Regions from separate parts of the Afipia sp. GAS231 genome, predicted to be linked through region 1. Evidence: predicted binding sites of a transcription regulator. Region 1 holds the regulator's gene; each other region holds the start of a gene.
The links. Region 1 encodes PhoB, which activates phosphate uptake and scavenging genes when phosphate is short. Its sites were predicted from a motif close to TGTCATNNANCTGTCAT; they were not measured.

Region 1 (5,282 bases):
GGTGCTCCTCATTCTCGGTGGCATCATCATCTCCCTGATCGTGGGCGCCTGGCCCGCGATGAAGGAATACGGTTTCGCCTTCCTGTTCACCTCGCGCTGGGCGCCATCGGCCGATCCGCCGGTGCTCGGCGCGCTCGGACCGATCTACGGCACGCTGGTCACCTCGGTGATCGCGATGATGATCGCCATTCCCGTCGGCCTCGGCATCGCGGTGTTCCTGACCGAAATCTGTCCGCTCTGGCTGCGCCGCCCGATCGGCCTCGCCATCGAACTGCTCGCCGGCATTCCCTCGATCATCTACGGCATGTGGGGCTTCTTCGTGCTCGGCCCGTTCCTGGCCAACACGTTCCAGCCCTTCATGATCAGCATCTTCGACGGCGTTCCCGTGCTGGGCACGATCTTCGCGGGTCCCCCGTCCTATCTCTCGCTGTTCAACGCCGCGCTGATTCTGGCGATCATGGTGCTGCCGTTCATCACCTCGATCTCGGTCGACGTGTTCAAGACGGTGCCGCCGGTCCTCAAGGAAGCCGCCTATGGCGTCGGCTGCACCACCTGGGAAGTCGTCCGCAACGTCGTCATTCCCTACACGAGGGTCGGCGTCATCGGCGGTATCATGCTGGCGCTCGGCCGCGCGCTCGGCGAGACCATGGCGGTCACCTTCATCATCGGCAACTCGTTCAAGATCTCGTCCTCGATCTTCGCGCCGGGCACCACGATCTCGGCGGCGATCGCATCCGAATTCGCCGAGAGCGACGGGCTGCACCAGTCCGGCCTGATCCTGCTCGGGCTATTGCTGTTCGTGCTGACGTTCTTCGTGCTCTCGGCCGCGCGGCTGATGCTGATGCGGCTGGAAAAGAAGGCGGGGAACTGAGATGAACCCGATTTATTCCTCGCGCAAACGCTTCGACATCGTCGTCCGGGCGCTATGCGTCGGTGCCGCTCTGTTCGGCGTCACCTGGCTCGCACTGATCCTGTTCACGCTGTTCTACAACGGCCTCGCCGGCATTAATTTCGCGGTGTTCTACCAGGACACCCCGCCGCCCGGCTCGACCGAAGGCGGCCTGCGCAACGCCATCGTCGGCTCGATCATCATGACCGTGATCGGGGTCGGCATCGGCGCGCCGCTTGGCCTGTTTGCCGGGACCTATCTGGCCGAATACGGCAAGCACGACAAACTGACGTCGATCATCCGCTTCATCAACGACATCCTGCTCAGCGCGCCCTCGATCATCATCGGCCTGTTCGTCTATGGCGCCATCGTGGTTCCGATGGGCGGCTTCTCGGCCTTTGCCGGCTGTCTGGCGCTCGCCGTGATCGTCATCCCCGTGGTGGTGCGCACCACCGAGGACATGCTGGGGCTGGTGCCCAATCCGTTGCGTGAAGCCGCCTCCGCGCTCGGCCTGCCGCGTTCGCTGGTGATCCGCCGCATCGCCTACCGCGCGGCGCGCTCGGGCCTCATCACCGGCGTGCTGCTCGCCACCGCCCGCGTCGCCGGCGAAACCGCGCCGCTGCTGTTCACAGCACTGTCGAACCAGTTCTTCAGCCTCAACCTGACCAAGACGATGGCGAACCTGCCGGTGACCATCAACAACTTCGTGCAAAGCCCCTACGTCTACTGGAAACAGCTCGCCTGGAGCGGGGCTCTGCTCATCACCCTGACCGTTCTTGCCCTGAATATTGGCGCGCGCATCCTCGGCGCCGAGAGGACAGCAAAATGACCGACGTATCCGTATCATCGATGAGTGCTGCCGGCGGCCTTCCTCCCGCGGCATCGGCGCTGCCGGAAGCGCCCCCGAAGGTGACCGCGCGCGGCCTGAATTTTTACTATGGCGAACACCACGCGCTGAAGAACATCAACCTCACGCTCGGCACCAACCGCGTCACCGCCTTCATCGGCCCGTCCGGTTGCGGCAAGTCGACCTTGCTGCGGATCTTCAACCGGATGTACGATCTCTATCCGGGCCAGAAGGCCGTTGGCCAGCTGATGCTCGACCAGACCAACATTCTCGACCCCAAGCTCGATCTCAACCTGTTGCGGGCCCGCGTCGGTATGGTGTTCCAGAAGCCGACCCCGTTCCCGATGACGATTTACGAAAATATCGCCTTCGGCATCCGCCTCTATGAAAAGATCTCCAAATCCGAGATGGACGGCCGGGTCGAGAAGGCGCTGCGTGGCGGCGCGCTGTGGAACGAGGTCAAGGACAAGCTCAACGCATCCGGCCTCAGCCTGTCCGGCGGCCAGCAGCAGCGGCTCTGCATCGCCCGCACGGTCGCGGTGCGGCCCGAAGTGATCCTGTTCGACGAACCCTGCTCGGCGCTCGATCCGATCTCGACCGCCAAGGTCGAGGAACTGATCCAGGAACTGGCGGAGGACTACACCATCGCCATCGTTACCCATAATATGCAGCAGGCAGCGCGCGTCTCCGACAAGACCGCCTTCATGTATCTCGGGGAACTGATCGAATTCGACGACACCAACAGGATTTTCACCTCGCCGAGCGATCGACGAACCCAGGACTACATCACCGGCCGGTTCGGCTGAGCATGATCCGGAAAAGTGGGACCCGGTTTTCCGAAGAGATCGTGCTCAAAAGGGAAATTCAAATCATGCTCCGATCCGATCGGATCATGATTGAGGAGAGATCAAATGGCTTCTGAACATACCGCCAAGGCGTTTGACGGCGATCTGCAGGAACTCACCCGTCTCGTTGCCGAGATGGGCGGCCTTGCCGAACGCATGATCACCGAATCCGTCGATGCGCTGGTCCGCCGCGACATCGCGCTGGGCAACCGCGTCGTCACCTCCGACCTCGAGATCGACCGCCTGCAGCACATCATCGAGGAACGCGCGGTGCTGACCATCGCGCGGCGCCAGCCGATGGCGATCGACTTGCGCGAGATCGTCGGCGCGATGCGCGTCGCCACCGATCTGGAGCGGATCGGCGACCTCGCCAAGAACATGGGCAAGCGGGTCGCGGCGCTGGAGAACGATTTCCAGCCCTTGAAGCTGATCCGCGGCCTCGAGCACATGACCGATCTGGTGCAGTCGCAGGTCAAGTCGGTGCTGGACGCCTATGCCGCGCACGACCTGCCGGCGGCGATGGCGGTGTGGAAGGGCGACGAGGAAGTCGACGCCATCTGCACCTCGCTGTTCCGCGAACTCCTGACCTACATGATGGAAGATCCGCGCAACATCTCGTTCTGCATTCATTTGATGTTCTGCGCCAAGAATATCGAGCGGATCGGCGACCACGCCACTAACATTGCCGAAACCGTGTTCTACATGATCGAGGGTCAGCAGATTCTCGACAAGCGCCCGAAGGGCGACATGACGACGTTCGCCACGACAGTACCCGGTAACTGACGCGTCAGAACGATAGGGAAGCCAAATCGATGAACGCACGCATTCTGGTGGTTGAAGACGAGGAAGCGCTGACCACGCTGCTGCGCTACAACCTTGATGCCGAAGGCTACGAAGTCGAGACCGTCGGCCGCGGCGATGATGCCGATACGCGGCTGAAGGAGCGGGTGCCCGACCTGATCGTGCTCGACTGGATGCTGCCGGGCCTGTCCGGCATCGAACTGTGCCGGCGCCTGCGGGCGCGGCCGGAGACCAAGCAACTGCCGATCATCATGCTGACCGCGCGCGGCGAGGAAAGCGAGCGCGTCCGGGGCCTGGCCACCGGCGCCGACGACTACATCGTCAAGCCGTTCTCGGTGCCGGAATTGCTGGCGCGGGTAAAAGGCCTGTTGCGGCGCGCCAGCCCCGAGCGGCTCGCCACCGTGCTGACCTACGGCGATATCGAGCTCGACCGCGAGAAACGCCGCGTCGCCCGCTCCGGCCGCCAGATCGATCTCGGCCCGACCGAGTATCGCCTGCTCGAGTTCTTCCTCGAGCATCCTGGCCGCGTGTTCTCGCGCGAGCAGTTGCTGGACAGCGTCTGGGGCCGCGACATCTATATCGACGAGCGCACCGTCGACGTTCACATCGGCCGCCTGCGCAAGCTGCTCAACCCCGGCCGCGAGCAGGACCCGATCCGCACCGTGCGCGGCGCCGGCTACGCGCTGGATGATCGCTTCGCGAAGGCGGAGCCGTAGGGCTCTTGTAGGGGCAGGCGGAGCAACAAACTCCGCCGTCGTCCCGGCCTTGAGCCGGGACCCATAACCACAAAATGTAATTGTTAGAAAAGAGCTGAAGCTCCAGCTCGGCATAACCGCGATCCATCGGCGGTTATGGGTCCCGGCCCCCGTGCGCAATTGCGCACTAGGCCGGGACGACGAAGCTTCGTCATTGCGAGGAGCGTAGCGACGAAGCAATCCATCCGTCAGCGAAGCAAGTCTGGATTGCTTCGCTCCGCTCGCAATGACGGAGAATTACCTTGTCGGCTTCGGCGCCGGGCGACGGCGATCGGAGGCCGGCTGGTAGGCGACGCGCGAGTGGTGCGCGCAGTAGGGCAGGCCGGCGAGCGCCTTGCCGCCGCAGAAGAAGAAGTCCGCGGTCGAGGGATCTCCGACCGGCCAGTGGCAGGTCGCCTCGTTCAATTCCAGGAGCGTCAGCCGCTGGCTCATCGGCACGACATTGTCGAAGGCGATCGGATCCGGCTCCATCTCGACTTCGAACGCATGCGCAAGCGCGGTGTTGCCGCGCGACACCGGACGCGCCACCCGCATCATGTGCTGGGCGGGGCGGGCCTTGCGCTGGCGCGGTGCTGCCGAAGAGGGGCTCTTGGCGCGGCCGGACAGGCCGAGCCGGTGCACTTTGCCGATCACCGCGTTGCGCGTCACATTCCCGAGTTCCGCGGCGATCTGGCTGGCGGACAGGCCGCCTTCCCAGAGCTTCTTAAGCTGCTCGACGCGATCGTCGGACCATGTCAATACCGTCATCGCATTCTTCCCTTCGCTTCGCGCTGGCCTATCGGGGGCAGCGCTGGCGATGCCAAATCTCAAATATCCCTGCGGTCAGAATCCCTTAGCCCTCGCCGGGCGCGAAAGCCGTGCCCGAACGTGAACGCCGTACAAATAGACTCTTGAGATCAGAACTGCCGCACGAGATGTCGTACCCGACAGCCCAGACGCTACAATATGGCGTGACTCTGGCGCAAGAGTCCGGGGCAGCGCGTCCACATGTTCCGACATCTAGGCATTGCAATGTGAGTTTTCCACCACACCGGAAATGTACGGATTGCCTTTTCTTGCAGTGCACGAGAGCGGCTGGAGCATGATCCGGAAAAATGGACACCGGTTTTCCGAAAAGATCATGCTCAAACAAGAAGATTAACGGG
Region 2 (5,282 bases), 2.8 Mb from region 1:
TGATCCGCACAACGCCCGCAAGCAGTTTTTACGGAGAAAAGTATGAAACATCGTATTTCAACCCTTATCCTCGGCACCGCCCTGGCATTGGCCGCGAATGGCGGCGCTCTGGCGCAGGACAAGGCCATCAAGGTCGGCGTCCTCACCGACAATTCCGGGCTTTATTCCGATCTCGGCGGCGCCGGCTCGACGCTGGCGGCGCAGATGGCGATCGAAGACTCCGGGATGGCAGCCAAAGGCTGGAAGATCGACCTGATTTCGGCCGACCATCAGAACAAGCCGGACATCGCCACCACCATCGCGCGCCAATGGATCGACGTCGAGAAGGTCGACGTCCTGATGGACGTGCTCAATTCCGGCGTTGCCCTTGCGGTCAATAACGTCGTGAAGGAAAAAAACAGTGTGATGATCAACTCGGGCGCCGCGAGTTCCGATCTCACCAACGCCCAGTGCACGCCGAATACGGTTCACTGGACCTACGATACCTACATGCTGGCCCACAGCACCGGTGCGGCGCTGGTCAAGGCCGGTGGCGACACCTGGTACTTCCTCACGGCCGATTACGCCTTCGGCGCGGCGCTTGAGCGCGACACCACGGCCGTCGTCCTCGCCTCCGGCGGCAAGGTGGTCGGTAGCGTGAAACATCCGCTCAATTCATCGGACTTCTCGTCCTTCCTGCTGCAGGCCCAGGCGTCGAAGGCCAAGATCATCGGCATGGCCAACGCCGGCGGCGACACCACCAACACGATCAAGCAGGCTGCCGAATTCGGCATCGTCTCGGGTGGGCAGAAGCTCGCGGGATTGCTGCTGTTCATCAGTGACGTGCACTCGCTTGGTCTGAACGTCGCGCAGGGCCTCAACCTGAGTTCGACGTTCTATTGGGACATGAACGATCAGACCCGGGCGTTCTCCAAGCGCTTCGCCGATCGCATGAAGACCAAGGCGATGCCGACAATGGTGCAGGCGGGCGTCTATTCCGGGCTGCTGCATTATTTCAAGGCGCTCGACGCCCTCGGCGGCAATCCGCATGACGGTGCCAAGGAGGTCGCGAAGATGAAGGAGCTTCCGACCGACGATGCGCTGTTCGGCAAGGGCAGCATTCAGCCGAACGGCCGGGCGCTTCATCCGGCCTACCTGTTCGAGGTCAAGAAGCCGTCCGAATCCAAGGGGCCGTGGGACTATTACAAGCTGATCGGAACCACCCCGGCGGACCAGGCGTTCAGGCCGCTTTCGGAAAGTGCGTGTCCGCTTCTGAAGAAGTAGTGGCGAAGCCCCGTCGGTGGTGTGCCGCCGGATGTCGCCGGTCAAGCGAATGGACGATGTGAGATAAATTCATGCAAGCTCTTTACGCACAGCTTTTGGTGGGACTGATCAACGGATCGTTCTACGCGCTGCTCAGTCTCGGGCTCGCCGTGATCTTCGGCATGCTCAACATCATCAATTTCGCCCATGGCGCCGTCTACATGATGGGCGCGTTCGTCGCGTATTTCCTTCTGAGCCTGGGCGGCCTCGGCTACTGGTGGGCGCTGATCATCGCGCCCATCGTGGTCGGCATCTTCGGCATGATCCTGGAACGAACCATGCTGCAGTGGCTGTCGGGTCTCGACCACCTCTATGGCCTGCTGCTGACCTTCGGCATGGCGCTGATCATTCAGGGCGTGTTCCAGAATTACTTCGGCTCGTCGGGTCTGCCTTACGCGATCCCCGATGAACTGAAGGGCGGCATGAATCTCGGCTTCATGTTCCTGCCGATCTACCGCGGCTGGGTCGTGATCTTCTCGCTGATCGTCTGCATTGCCACCTGGTACCTGATCGAGCGGACCCGGCTTGGCGCTTACTTGCGCGCCGCGACGGAAAACCCGACTTTGGTGCGCGCGTTCGGCGTCAACGTGCCGCGGATGATCACGCTGACCTACGGGCTCGGCGTCGGTCTCGCGGCGCTGGCCGGCGTGTTGTCCGCACCGATCAACCAGGTCCGGCCGCTGATGGGCGCCGATCTGATCATTGTGGTGTTCGCGGTGGTGGTGATCGGCGGCATGGGGTCGATCATGGGCTCGATCATCACGGGCTTTGCGCTCGGCGTGATCGAGGGACTGACCAAATACTTTTATCCCGAGGCTTCCAACACCGTGGTCTTCGTCCTGATGGTGCTGGTGTTGCTGGTGAAGCCAACGGGACTGACCGGACGGGCGGCCTGACATGAGCGCATTGACTGACGACACACTCCCGGTAACGCCGCGCGCGCTGCGCGACGAGATGATCGTGTTCGCCTTGATGGCGGTGCTGCTGGGTGTCGTGCCCTGGACCGGCATCTATCCGTTCTTCGTGATGCAGGCGTTGTGCTTTGCGCTGCTGGCCTGCGCATTCAATTTGCTGATCGGCTATGGCGGTCTGCTTTCATTCGGCCATGCGATGTTTCTCGGCACCGCGGGCTATGTCTGCGCGCATGCGCTGAAGGTCTGGGGACTGTCCCCCGAACTCGGCATCCTGGCCGGCACCGCGGGTGCGGCGGCGCTCGGCGTCATCACCGGACTGGTCGCGATCCGCCGCCAGGGCATCTACTTCTCGATGATCACGCTGGCGCTGTCGCAGCTTTTGTATTTCATCTATCTGCAGACCCCGTTCACCCACGGCGAAGACGGCATTCAGGGCATCCCGCAGGGCCACTTGTTCGGGATTTTCGACCTCTCCAAGCCGATCGTGCTCTATTACGTGGTGCTGGCCGGCTTCCTCGGCGGATTCCTGCTGATCTATCGCACAATCAACTCGCCGTTCGGCGAGGTGCTGAAAGCGATCCGCGAGAACGAGCCGCGCGCGGTCTCGCTGGGTTACAAGACCGACCAGTACAAGCTGGTGGCCTATATCCTGTCCGGAACCATCGCGGGTTTTGCCGGTTCGCTAAAAGTGTTCGTGGCGCAGAACGCCTCGCTCACCGACGTGCACTGGTCGATGTCCGGTGAAATCGTGCTGATGACCCTGGTCGGCGGCTTGGGGACCGTGTTTGGTCCGGTGGTCGGCGCCTTCGTCATCATCGCCATGCAGCAATATCTGGCAGGTTTCGGCCAGTGGGTGACGGTGATCCAAGGCGGGATCTTCGTGGCCTGCGTGCTGATGTTCCGCCGCGGCGTGATCGGCGAGATCGCGCATTTTTTCCGACGATCGCTCTAAACCAACCGGTTTTGGCGGCTTTTTCGGCCCCACAAAGCGGTGGATGACCGGGTTCCCGGGACCTGCCGTGGCGCGCTTTGCTCTCGAATGGTCTATGACAGTTTTGTGACGGGTCGCCCGGCGGCCCTGCCAGAACGATGGATTGTTGCCGATGCTGATGCGCTGGTTTCGTGCCTTCCTGCCCAAGGAAGAGCGGTTTTTCGAGCTGTTTGACCGCCATGCCCAGACCGTCGTGCAGGGCGCAACGGCATTGCAGGACATGCTGCGCGGCGGCGACGAGACGCCGGTGTTCTGCCAGCGCGTCAACCAGTTCGAGAACGAGGCCGACGGCATCACCCGCGAAGTGCTGACCGCCGTCCGCCGCACCTTCATCACCCCATTCGACCGCGTCGACATCAAGAACCTGATCACCTCGATGGATGATGCCATCGACCAGATGCAGCAGACCGCAAAGGCGGTGGTGCTGTTCGAGGTCCGCACCTTCGAGCCGCCGATGCGCGAGATCGGAACCTTGCTGGTCGAATGCGCCAACCTGGTCGGCCGCGCGTTGCCGCTGATGCAGTCGATCGGCGAAAACGTCGCGATGCTGACCGCGATCACCGAAGAACTCGGCAAGCTGGAAGGCCGCGTCGACGACCTCCACGATATCGGGCTGAAGGAGCTGTTCCTCAAGCATCGCAATGCCAACGCCATGGATTTCGTGGTCGGCGCCGAAATCTACAAGCACCTCGAAAAGGTTGCGGACCGGTTCGACGACGTCGCCAACGAGATCAACAGTATCGTCATCGAACAGGTATAGGGCAGGGCCGCGCAGTGGACGCCACGCTTGGTCTTCCGATTCTGACCGGATTAATTGCGGTCGCGTTGCTGTTCGACTTCCTCAACGGGTTGCACGACGCCGCCAATTCGATTGCGACGATCGTGTCGACGCGGGTATTGCGTCCGCAATATGCGGTGGTCTGGGCGGCGTTCTTCAATTTCGTCGCGTTTGCGGTGTTCGGGCTCCACGTCGCCAACACCATCGGTACCGGGATCATCGAGCCCAGCATCGTCGATGCGCAGGTGATCTTCGGCGCGCTGGTCGGCGCCATCGTTTGGAACCTGATCACCTGGGCGCTCGGCATTCCCTCGAGCAGTTCGCATGCCCTGATCGGCGGCCTGGTCGGCGCCGGCATGGCGAAGGCGGGTTTCTCGGCTGCGGTCTGGAGCGGGCTCACCAAGACGCTGCTGGCGATCGTGCTGTCGCCGCTGGTCGGTTTCCTGCTGGCGCTGGTGCTGGTGGCGATCGTGTCCTGGCTGTCGGTGCGTTCGACGCCGTTCGCAGTCGACCGCGCCTTTCGCATCCTGCAATTCGTCTCGGCCTCGCTCTATTCGCTGGGCCATGGTGGCAACGACGCGCAAAAGACCATGGGCATCATCGCCGTGCTGTTGTATTCGCAGGGCCATCTTGGCGACCATTTCGAAATTCCGTTCTGGGTGGTGATGGCGTGCCAGACCGCGATGGCGCTGGGCACCCTGATGGGCGGCTGGCGGATCGTGCGTACTATGGGGCTGCGGATCACCAAGCTGACGCCGATGCAGGGCTTTTGCGCGGAAACCGGCGGTGCCGCGACCCTGTTCATGGCCACCTATCTCGGGGTTCCCGTATCCACCACCCACACCATTACCGGCGCCATCGTCGGCGTCGGCGCGGCGCGGCGGGTCTCCGCGGTGCGCTGGAACGTGGCGAGTTCGATCGTCTATGCCTGGGTGATCACCATTCCAGCCTCTGCTATGGTGGCCGCAGCGGCCTATTGGGCGGTGACCTTTCTGCGCTGATCAGGTGACCAGCTTGAGCCCCACGATGCCGGCAACGATCAGACCGATGCTCGCCAGGCGAAGCCCGGAAGCCGGTTCGCCGAACAGGAAGATGCCGAGTATCGCCGTTCCCACAGCGCCGATCCCGGTCCATACCGCATAGGCGGTTCCGATCGACAATGTTTTCAGCGCCAATCCGAGCAGGAGCACGCTTCCGGCCATGGCCGCGAGCGTCAGGACCGACGGGGTCAGCCGCGTAAAGCCTTCGGTGTATTTCAGGCCGACGGCCCAGCAGATTTCCAGCAGACCAGCGGCAA
Region 3 (5,282 bases), 1.5 Mb from region 1:
CACGAGACGGTGGGCCTCGGTCAGATGCACCAGACGTCCGGCTGATATCACCGCGACGATTCGCGGCCGCAACGGCAGCGTGTCGTCGACCAGCAGGATGTCGGCGCGGGCTCCCGCGGCGAGCGTGCCGCGATCGGTCAGGCCGGCGGCGCGCGCCGGCGCGGACGAGATCAGTCGCCAGGCCTCGGCCAGCGGCAACACGCCATCGGCGGCCAGACGAAACGCCGCCAGCAGCGGCGCCGGATAGTAATAGTCGGATGCCAGCACCGAACACAGGCCCTTGGCGATCATGTCGGAGGCTTTGGTCCAGCCGGTATGGCTGCCGCCGCGCACGACATTGGGCGCCCCGAACACGATGAAGTCGCCGGCGCTGGCCGCCTCGCGCGCGGTCTCCTCGTTGACCGGAAATTCGGCGATGCCCACGCCCTGCGAGCGGAACGCCTTGCGCATCTCCGGGCTGTCGTCGTCATGCGACAGCATCCGCACATTGGCGTCGCGCGCCGCCTGTGCCAACCGGGCGACCGAGGCCGGCACGTCATGGGCGCGGGCAACCACGCTTTCCACCAGGCGGTCGAAGGCATCGCCCGAGAGACCGGTGCGCTCCACCATGCGGCTGCGCTTCTGCGGCTTGGTGAGGCTGGCGACGGTTGAAGCCATATGATCGTTGAAGGCGAGCAGGTCGACGCGGCCTTCCGGCAGCCATTCCATGATCTCGGTCTCGGCGTCGAGATTGTAGGTCTCCTGGCGCAGATGGAAGCGGGTGTCGGCCGCGAGCTGCGGCCGCATCGCCTCGATCGCGTCGAGTAGCCGTCTCGCATTGTCGGCGCTGCGCAGGCCCGGCTCCCACGACCAGGTGGTGGCGTGATAGACGGTGGTGATGCCGTTGCTGATCGCCTGCCGGTCGCTGTCGACCAAGGCAACGTCGATCGGAAAATCGACGCCGGGGCGCGGCATCATCTGCCGCTCGAAGGCGTCGCCGTGGAGGTCGACGATCCCGGGCAGCACCAGCAGGCCACCGGCATCGATGCCGAGAGAGCCACGCCCGTGATCCGAACCAACTGCAACAATGTCGCGGCCGGCGATCCGCAGCGGGGTGTCCACTATTTCAGTGCCGAGCAGAACCCGGCCACCTTCGATCAACATATCGGTCACGATGCGGCGCCTTGATGCCTGAGGGGTGCACGGGTGGAGACGGCTGCCGCCTCGTATTTTTCGAGAAAGCCTTCGATGTCAAGCTTGCGGAAATCGGGCAGGGCACGGCGCAGCGTTTCGTGATCCCAGTTCCACCAGGCCAGTTCGGCAAGCCGGCCGGCGACGCTTTCGGTGAATCGCCGCTTGATGACGCGGGCCGGATTTCCGCCGACAATGCTGTAGGCCGGAACGTCCTTGGTCACGATCGCGCCGGCGGCGACCACGGCGCCGGTGCCGATGCTGCGGCCCGGCAGGATCACCGCGCCATGCCCGATCCAGACATCGTGGCCGATATAAACGTGGTGTTCGCGCCGCCAGGCGAAGAATTCGGCATCGTCGGCCTCGCCGGGAAAATAGGCGCTGGCGCGATAGGTGAAGTGTGCCTGCGTGGCGCGGTGCATCGGATGGTTGCCCGGGTTGATTCGCGTCATCGCCGCGATCGAGCAGAACTTTCCGATCGTCGTGTAGGTGATCTGGGCGTCGTTGACGACGTAGGAATAGTCGTCCATCGCGACTTCGAGCAGGATGGTCCGCGCGCCGACCTCGGTATAGGCGCCGAGCTTGCTTTCGCGCACCGACGCCGTGGGATCGATCGTCGGTTCGGTGGAAAGCGTCTTGCCGGCCATCTGCATTCCCTTCGGCAGTCCGAGGTGCGGGTACTACGCAGCTCAGAGGTGCGAGTGCGCACGTCATCAGGGCACTTCATGACAACGTCATGACGATTGCATGACTGACATCGCCGGTGTGGACGATTGCCGCATCGCAGCGCTGCTGTCACACAACTGAAATATCCAGCCGATAGCGATGGTTCACGACTTGGCATCTGAAGCCTTGGCGTCTGGAGCATTGCATGCTGGTGGTTGAAGGTTTGACGTGTCGTTTCGGCACAAAAGCCGCGGTGGATAATGCGTCATTCTCAATCGCGCCAGGCAGCTTCGTCGGCGTGATCGGCCGTTCGGGCGCCGGCAAGTCGACGCTGCTGCGGATGATCAACCGTCTTGCAGAACCTTCCGAAGGCCGCATCCTGTTCGAAGGCGTCGACGTGACTGCGCTGCGGGGCAAGGACTTGCGGCAGTGGCGCGCGCGCTCGGCGATGATCTTTCAGCAATTCAATCTGGTCGGCCGGCTCGACGTGCTCACCAACGTGCTGATGGGCCGGCTTGCCGACATCCCGTCCTGGCGCTCGCTGACGCAAACCTGGCCGGAACAGGACAGGGCGCTGGCGATGTCGGCGCTCGAACAGTTCGACATGGCCTCGCTCGCGGCCCAGCGCGCCGACCAGCTTTCCGGCGGCCAGCAGCAGCGGGTCGCGATCGCTCGCGCGCTGGTGCAGGAACCTGACATCATTCTCGCCGACGAGCCGATCGCCTCGCTCGATCCCCGCAACACGCGGATCGTGATGGACGCGCTGCTGCGCATCAACAAGCATTTCGGCATCACCGTGATCTGCAACCTGCATTCGCTCGATCTGGCGCGGAGCTATTGCGACCGCCTGATCGGGATGTCCGCGGGCCGCGTGGTGTTCGACGGCGCGCCGGCTGTTCTGACCGACCTTATCGCGCGCGAGCTCTACGATCTCGAAGCCAATGACGTCATGGGCGGTGCGCCGGTCGCGGCTCCCGAAGTTTCAGGCGTTCCCGCGCTCGGCACCGCCGCCGCGGCCTGAGTTTCCTTTTTCTGTACAGGCGGCCGTTGCGAACCTGCACCGGCCGATAGGCGCATCTACAACAAGAGGGCATATCATGATCAATCGTCGCATCGTTCTTGCCGGCGCCGCCGCGCTGGCGTTCTCCGCATCCGGCGCATTCGCCGAGGACTGGAAAGCGAAATATCCGGAAATCACCTTCGCGGTGATCCCGGCGGAGAACGGTTCTGGAGTCACCGAGCGTTACACGCCCTTGGTAAACTACTTGTCGAAAGAACTCGGCATCAAGGTCAATCTGCGCGTCGCCAACGACTATGCCGCTGTTATCGAAGGCCAGCGAGCCGGCAACATCCATATCGGCTATTACGGCCCGGCTTCCTTCGCCCGGGCGCGCGTGACCGGTGTCAAGACCGACGCGTTCGTGATCGACGTCAATGCCGACGGCTCCAAGGGCTACTATTCGGTGTTCTACGTGCGCGCCAACAGCCCATACCAGAAGATCGAAGATTTGAAGGGCAAGAATCTCGGGCTGGTCGACCCGAACTCGACCTCCGGCAACAACATGCCGCGCTTCAAGCTGAACCAGGTCGGCATCGACCCGGATGCGTTCTTCTCCAAGGTTATCTTCACGGGTAGCCACGAGAATGCGGTGCTGGCGCTGGCGCAGGGCACCGTCGACGTCGCCGCCAACTGGTGGAACGCTGACAACGATTCGAACCTGACCCGCATGCTCAACAAGAACATGGTCAAGTCGAGCGACGGAACGTCGTTGAAGAAGGAAGACTTCCGCATCATCGTGAAGTCCGACCTCATCATCAACTCGCCCTATGCCTATCTCAGCGACCTGCCCGACGACATGAAGGCCGCGATCAAGAAGGCGTTCCTCGAGATGGCAGAAAAGGACAGCGAAGGCTTCAAGAAGCTGTCAGACGGCAAGAACCTGCCCTGGCAGCCGATCACGAACGCCGACTACGACAAGACCATCGAGTTGATCAAGTTCGTGGACAATCTTCGCAAGAAGGCGTCCTGATCGTTCGGCGGAGCGTGTACAGGCCGGGTCGCAGCGACCCGGCCTTTTTCCGTCCTGATTTCCAACCGGAGTAGCGAGCCTCGATGGCGACCGCCGTATCCATCCTTCCAGCGCCGCAACTGGCTGCCTTGAGCGAGGCCTATCGCAAGGCCGTCGCCCGCAAGCGGCTTCGGTTGACGGTGGCGGCAGCGGTCTTCTTTGCCGCGCTGGTCGTCGCGGCCGTCGGCGCTGAAGTAAACCTGCGCACGTTCTTCAAGTTCTTCGGAAACTTCCTCAGCTATTTCGACCGGATCTTCACGCTGGAAGACGGCACCAGGGTCTGGACTAACCCGGCGGAATGGTTCTGGGGCTGGCACAAATGGCTCCGGCTGCTCGGCGAAACCATCCTGATCAGCTATGTCGGCACCCTGATGGGTGCGGTGCTGGCGTTCGCGCTGAACTTCTTCGCTGCGCAAAACACCTCGCCGGGGCCGTGGCTGCGCTTCACGGTGCGGCGTCTCTTGGAATTCGCCCGCACCGTTCCCGGCATCGTATTCGCGCTGATCTTTGTCATCGCCTTCGGCCTCGGCCCGATGGCGGGCGTGCTGGCGATTGCGATCCACTCCACAGGGGCGCTTGGAAAGCTGTTCTCGGAGATCGTTGAAAACGCCGACATGAAACCGGTCGAAGGCGTGCGCTCGACCGGCGCGAGCTGGCTGTCCTGCATGCGCTTTGCCGTGTTGCCGCAGGTGTCGGCGGGCTATGCCAGCTATGCGTTGCTGCGCTTCGAGATCAACGTCCGCGAGGCATCGGTGATGGGCTTCGTCGGCGCCGGCGGCATCGGCCAGGAGCTCGTGGTCGCGATCCGAAAATTCTATTACTCCGATGTCAGCGCGATCCTCGTGACCATCATCGCGACCGTCTTCATCATCGACATCGGCACCGGCTGGCTGCGCGGCCGGCTGTTCGGCAAGGATGCCCGGTCATGAGCCAGTTGCCGAAGCCGGACCGCCAACGGTTGCGGGCGAAATACCCTGATGTTTTCGATCGACCGGCTTCTGCCCGGCTGGCGATGCCGGCGATGATCGCTGGCGCTTTCGCCATCTTCGTCTTCGGGCTGGTCGATCTGGAGTTTTCGCCGACGAAACTGTTCAACGGGCTACACCAGCTCGGCTGGATCACGCTGATGATGATCCCGCCCGATCCCGGATCGTCGCTGCCGCTCTATCTTTCTGCGCTGGGCGAAACCCTCTCGATTGCGCTGCTCGGGACCACGCTCGCCGCCATCATGGCATTACCGGTCAGCCTGCTGGCGGCGCGCAACATCGTTCCCTCCAATTTCATCCGCTTTCCGGTGCGGCGTTTTCTGGACTCGATCCGCGGCGTCGACACGCTGATCTGGGCGCTGGTCTGGATCAATGTCGTCGGCCTCGGCCC
Region 4 (5,282 bases), 2.1 Mb from region 1:
GATTCATGAGCGGAATCAAAGGGATTCAGGGATGGACGTGCAGCGCAAGCTGGAAATCCTGGCGGATGCCGCCAAATACGACGCCTCCTGCGCCTCCAGCGGCACCGAGCAGCGGGATTCCAGCGACGGCAAAGGCCTCGGCTCGACCGCGCCCGGCATGGGCATCTGCCATTCCTACGCGCCGGACGGCCGCTGCATCTCGCTATTGAAAGTGCTGCTCACCAATGCCTGCAATTACGATTGCTTGTATTGCGTCAACCGCGCCTCCAGCAACGTGCCGCGTGCCCGCTTCACCGTCGACGAGGTGGTGAAGCTGACGATCGATTTCTACCGCCGCAATTACATCGAAGGCTTGTTTCTCTCCTCCGGCATCATTCGCAGCGCCGACTACACCATGGAGCAGGTGGTGGGTGTCGCGCGAAAACTGCGCGAAGAACATCACTTCCGCGGCTACATCCATCTCAAGACCATTCCGGAGGCCGACGACGCGCTGATCACGGAGGCCGGCAAATATGCCGACCGTCTTTCCATCAACATCGAAGTGCCCGAGGAAACCAGTCTGGCCAGACTGGCGCCGGAGAAAGACCTCCGCGCGATCCGCCGCACCATGGGCCGGTTGCGGCTGAAACTCGACGAAGCCAAGGATAACAGCAGGACTGCGACCAAGGCCAAGCCACCACGCTTTGCGCCGGCCGGCCAGAGCACGCAGATGATCATCGGTGCGGACGCCGCCAACGACAAAACCATTCTGGACACCAGCGCCAATCTCTACGGCTCCTACCGGCTCAAGCGGGTGTACTATTCGGCATTCAGCCCGATCCCCGATGCCAGCCGCGCGTTGCCGCTAGCCGCACCGCCGCTGATCCGCGAGCACCGGCTCTATCAGGCCGACTGGCTGATGCGGTTCTACGGTTTCGACGCCGGCGAGATCGTCGAAGAGCGCGCCGGCATGCTGCCGCTCGACATCGATCCGAAACTCGCCTGGGCGTTGCGGCATCGCGAACGTTTCCCGCTCGACGTCGCCACCGCCAGCCGCGAAGAGCTGCTGCGCGTGCCGGGCTTCGGCACCAAAGCCGTCGAACGCATCATCGCCACGCGCCGGCTGACGAATATTCGCGTCGAAGATCTGGCGCGGCTCAACATTCCCAAGAACAAGGCGCTGCCGTTCATCGTTCTCGGTAATCACCGGCCGCCAGGACATCTACTCGATGGCGAAGCGCTGGCAGCGCGGTTCAAGCCGAAGGCGGTGCAGATGGGATTTGGATTTTGATTGTCATTCCGGGGCGATGCGAAGCATCGAACCCGGAATCCCGAGATTCCGGGTCTGGTGCTAACGCACCATCCCGGAATGACAGAGCCCTTATCGCTTCGCTCACAATGACGGAAGTGAGGAGTAACCGATGCACTTCATCACCATCGACGGCGAAACCGATTTCAACGGCTGGCGCAACGCCGCCCGCGCGCTGGCGCTGAATGAGGTAAAGCCGTCCAACGTGACCTGGCGGGTGCGCGGCGACGCGCCGGAACTGTTCGAACCGACAACACCGCCACCCGAGCCGCCGCACGGCACCTTCAACGTATCCGGCAAGTTCATCGAACTGGCGCAGACCGCGATCCTTAATCGCAATCCCGAACGGTTCGCCATGTTCTATCGCCTGCTGTGGCGGTTGCGCGGTCATCACGACCTGCTCGATATCGCAACCGACCCTGACGTCGCCGAGATCGCGGGCATGGCCAAGGCGGTGCGCCGCGACGAGCACAAGATGCACGCCTTTGTCCGCTTCCGCGAAGTCGGCCGCGAACAGAAAGCGCATTACGTTGCCTGGTTCGAACCGGAACACCACATCGTCGAACTCGCCGCTCCCTTCTTCGCACGCCGCTTCGCCGACATGCCGTGGTCGATCCTGACGCCCGATGTCTGCGCACATTGGGATGGCCACGCGGTCTCGATCACGCCGGGCGTGGCCAAGACCGAGGCTCCGACGGAAGATCGCCTGGAGGAAACCTGGCGACGCTATTACGCCAGCATCTTCAATCCGGCGCGACTGAAGGTGAAGGCGATGCAGAACGAGATGCCGAAGAAATATTGGCGGAACCTGCCGGAGGCCTCGTTGATTAAGCCTTTGATCGCCGGCGCGGAGCGAAACGCCAGTGCGATGATCGCGAATGCAGCAACCGAACCGCACAAGGCGCAGAAGCGACTGGAACCGGAGATGGCCCGTCAACACACCGGCGACCAACTCGAAACGCTGCGCGAGGAAGCCGCGCAGTGCCGCGCCTGCCCGCTGTGGAAGGACGCCACCCAAACCGTGTTCGGCGAAGGACCGATAACGGCGAAGGTGATGCTGGTCGGCGAACAGCCCGGCGACAAGGAAGACCTCGCCGGACAACCTTTCGTCGGTCCCGCCGGCCAAATGCTCGACCGCGCGCTGGCGGAAGCCGGTATCGATCGCCGCAAGGTTTATGTCACCAACGCCGTCAAGCATTTCAAATTCGTGCCGCGCGGAAAAATCCGTCTGCACCAGAAGCCCAATACGCCTGAGATCAACGCCTGCCGGCCCTGGTATGCGCGCGAACGCGCCGTCATCAGGCCCGATCTCGTGGTAGCGATGGGCGCGACCGCGGCGCAATGCGTGTTCGGCAAGATCACGCCCATCAACAAAAGCCGCGGCCGCCTCTTCGATCTCGACGACGGCAGCAAGGCGCTGGTGACGGTGCATCCATCCTATCTGTTGCGGTTGCCCGACGCCGAAGCCAAGGCGCTGGAATACCAGCGTTTCGTCGAAGACCTGAAAATCGCGGCCGAGTTGCTGCAAAAATCAGCACACGCGGCCTAGACACGCTCTCTTTGCGTGAACCGGTATTCACTCCGCACCGAATGCGGCGCAGGTTTCACTCAAAGACGCCACAAAGTTCCAAAGCCGCCATGTCTCGTGAAATATAACGGTGGGAAATTTGACAAACATATGTACAACCTTTAATTGATAAACGAGAATATCGTGTTCTCGACAGGAATATTCCTGACAGGAATTTGGGACGTCCTGTTCACGCCATGACGCTCCCTTGAGGCCGACGCGCTGCGCGGCGCTACCAGCCCCGGTGCCGTGCAGCGCGCGGTCTACTCTGCTCCCTTCTCCTCACACACTGATCACACTTTCTGATCAAACTGCGCTCGCCCGGCCCCGCGCCGGTTGGCAGCGTTGCGCAAACAAGCCCGTCGAAAAATTGTGCAATGCGGGCCGGGCACAGGAAGCATTCCGCGCTGCAGCGCAACTGTCATCTCACCTTCAAGTCCATCAGTCAAAAAGCGCTCTCAACGTATAATGAGGGGGCGTCAGAATGACCGATATTGCACTCAATTCATCGATAGCCGAGGGAGCACCGATTCAGCCGGCTTCCAGGCCCAATCTCGACAAGGGTTTTAACCCGCTGACGATGATCATTTTCTTCGGCATTCTTGCCGCGGGATTGCTGTTCGTCTCCTACAGCATCTATTCCGACGTCGACGCGACCGGCACCCGGGTCACGTCCTATTTGCCCTATATGCTGCTGTTCGTGGCGCTGCTGATCGCGCTCGGCTTCGAGTTCGTCAACGGCTTCCACGACACCGCCAACGCGGTCGCGACCGTGATCTATACCCACTCGCTGCCGGCCGAAGTCGCCGTGATGTGGTCGGGCCTGTTCAACTTCCTCGGCGTGCTGTTTTCCACCGGCGCCGTCGCCTTCGGCATCGTCTCGCTGCTGCCGGTCGAACTGATCCTTCAGGTCGGAAGCAGTGCCGGCTTTGCGATGGTATTCGCGCTCTTGATCGCTGCCATCCTGTGGAATCTCGGCACCTGGTATTTCGGCCTGCCGGCTTCCTCGTCCCACACCCTGATCGGTTCGATCATCGGCGTCGGCGTCGCCAACGCGCTGATGCGCGGCCGTGACGGCACCTCCGGCGTCGACTGGGGCAAGGCCACCGAGATCGGCTATGCGCTGCTGCTGTCGCCGCTGGTCGGTTTCGTCTGCGCCGCCGTCCTGCTCATGCTGCTGAAGATGATCGTCCGCAATCCGGCGCTGTACGCAGCACCCGAAGGCAACAAGGCGCCGCCGCTCTGGATCCGCGGTCTTTTGATCGCAACCTGCACCGGCGTCAGCTTCGCGCATGGTTCGAACGACGGCCAGAAGGGCATGGGCCTGATCATGCTGATCCTGATCGGCACCGTGCCGACCGCCTACGCGCTGAACCGCGCGCTGCCGGAATCCCAGGTGGCGCAGTTCCAGCAGACCTCGGATGCCGCCTCCAAGGTGGTCGCCGCCAAGGGCGCCGGCCACAGCATCATCGGCAATCCCCGTCCGGCGGTGACGCTGTACGTCGCCGAGCACAAGATCAGCGAAGGCACCTACCCCTCGCTGTCGGTGCTGGTGAAGGATGTCGGCGACCAGGTCGCAAAATACGGCTCGCTCAACAAGGTGCCGGCCGAAGTCGTCGGCAACACCCGTAACGACATGTACCTGACTTCGGAAGCGATCCGCTTCCTGATGAAGGACAAGGAAAACGACCTCAACAAGGAAGAGGTTGCGACCCTGAACGCCTATAAAGGCTCGCTCGACCAGGCCACCAAGTTCATTCCGACCTGGGTCAAGGTCGCGGTGGCGATCGCGCTCGGGCTCGGCACCATGATCGGCTGGAAGCGCATCGTCATCACCGTCGGCGAGAAGATCGGCAAGACGCACCTGACCTACGCCCAGGGTGCCTCCGCCGAGCTCGTTGCCGCCGCGACCATCGGCGCCGCCGACATGTTCGGCCTGCCGGTCTCGACCACGCACGTGCTGTCGTCCGGCGTCGCTGGTGCGATGGCGGCGAACGGCTCGGGGCTGCAGATCGCCACCATCCGCAACATGGTGATGGCGTGGGTCTTGACGCTGCCGGCCGCGATCCTGCTGTCGGGCACGCTCTATGTGATCTTCTCGCGCCTGTTCTGATCGCAACGCCGCGAAGACTGACGCAGCGTTCTCGCTGCGATGCGATAGAAAAGCCCGCGCCAACCGCGCGGGCTTTTTTACGTCACGGCTACTGACCATCCGCACAAATAGCGCTGCGCCCGGTTCCCGTTTGGGTCTAAGCTCACCCGGCAACTTCTAAGAATTGCACAAGAACAATCCGGTTCAACCGTTTCTTGAGTGACTTCCTGGGGGGAGCGTTATCATGACATTTCAGAGAGAGCTTGCGCTCGCCGGCTTGCTGCTGGCGGCACCGTTGACGTGCCTGCCGGCCGAGGCCGAGGACAAGAAAAGCA

Region 2: a site for PhoB is predicted at 3,263-3,279, ahead of BLS26_RS32985 (DUF47 domain-containing protein). Genes of this name have one in related genera too.
Region 3: a site for PhoB is predicted at 1,907-1,923, ahead of phnC (phosphonate ABC transporter ATP-binding protein). Genes of this name have one in related genera too.
Region 4: a site for PhoB is predicted at 3,275-3,291, ahead of BLS26_RS29960 (inorganic phosphate transporter). Genes of this name have one in related genera too.

What each region holds. Positions count from the first base shown of each region.
Region 1 is NZ_LT629703.1:4,282,269-4,287,550, forward strand. Features, by position in the region: gene pstC (phosphate ABC transporter permease subunit PstC) at 1-871, shown strand, start outside; gene pstA (phosphate ABC transporter permease PstA) at 873-1,718, shown strand; gene pstB (phosphate ABC transporter ATP-binding protein PstB) at 1,715-2,542, shown strand; gene phoU (phosphate signaling complex protein PhoU) at 2,648-3,364, shown strand; gene phoB (phosphate regulon transcriptional regulator PhoB) at 3,394-4,098, shown strand; gene BLS26_RS20130 (GcrA family cell cycle regulator) at 4,375-4,884, opposite strand.
Region 2 is NZ_LT629703.1:7,034,592-7,039,873, forward strand. Features, by position in the region: gene BLS26_RS32965 (ABC transporter ATP-binding protein) at 1-3, shown strand, start outside; gene BLS26_RS32970 (ABC transporter substrate-binding protein) at 43-1,263, shown strand; gene BLS26_RS32975 (branched-chain amino acid ABC transporter permease) at 1,335-2,198, shown strand; gene BLS26_RS32980 (branched-chain amino acid ABC transporter permease) at 2,200-3,168, shown strand; gene BLS26_RS32985 (DUF47 domain-containing protein) at 3,323-3,967, shown strand; gene BLS26_RS32990 (inorganic phosphate transporter) at 3,982-4,986, shown strand; gene sugE (quaternary ammonium compound efflux SMR transporter SugE) at 4,987-5,282, opposite strand, start outside.
Region 3 is NZ_LT629703.1:5,734,113-5,739,394, forward strand. Features, by position in the region: gene BLS26_RS27200 (alpha-D-ribose 1-methylphosphonate 5-triphosphate diphosphatase) at 1-1,152, opposite strand, end outside; gene BLS26_RS27205 (chloramphenicol acetyltransferase) at 1,149-1,817, opposite strand; gene phnC (phosphonate ABC transporter ATP-binding protein) at 2,042-2,857, shown strand; gene phnD (phosphonate ABC transporter substrate-binding protein) at 2,934-3,866, shown strand; gene phnE (phosphonate ABC transporter, permease protein PhnE) at 3,950-4,834, shown strand; gene phnE (phosphonate ABC transporter, permease protein PhnE) at 4,831-5,282, shown strand, end outside.
Region 4 is NZ_LT629703.1:6,372,481-6,377,762, reverse strand. Features, by position in the region: gene BLS26_RS29970 (putative DNA modification/repair radical SAM protein) at 32-1,270, shown strand; gene BLS26_RS29965 (UdgX family uracil-DNA binding protein) at 1,401-2,837, shown strand; gene BLS26_RS29960 (inorganic phosphate transporter) at 3,340-4,968, shown strand; gene BLS26_RS36050 (hypothetical protein) at 5,192-5,282, shown strand, end outside.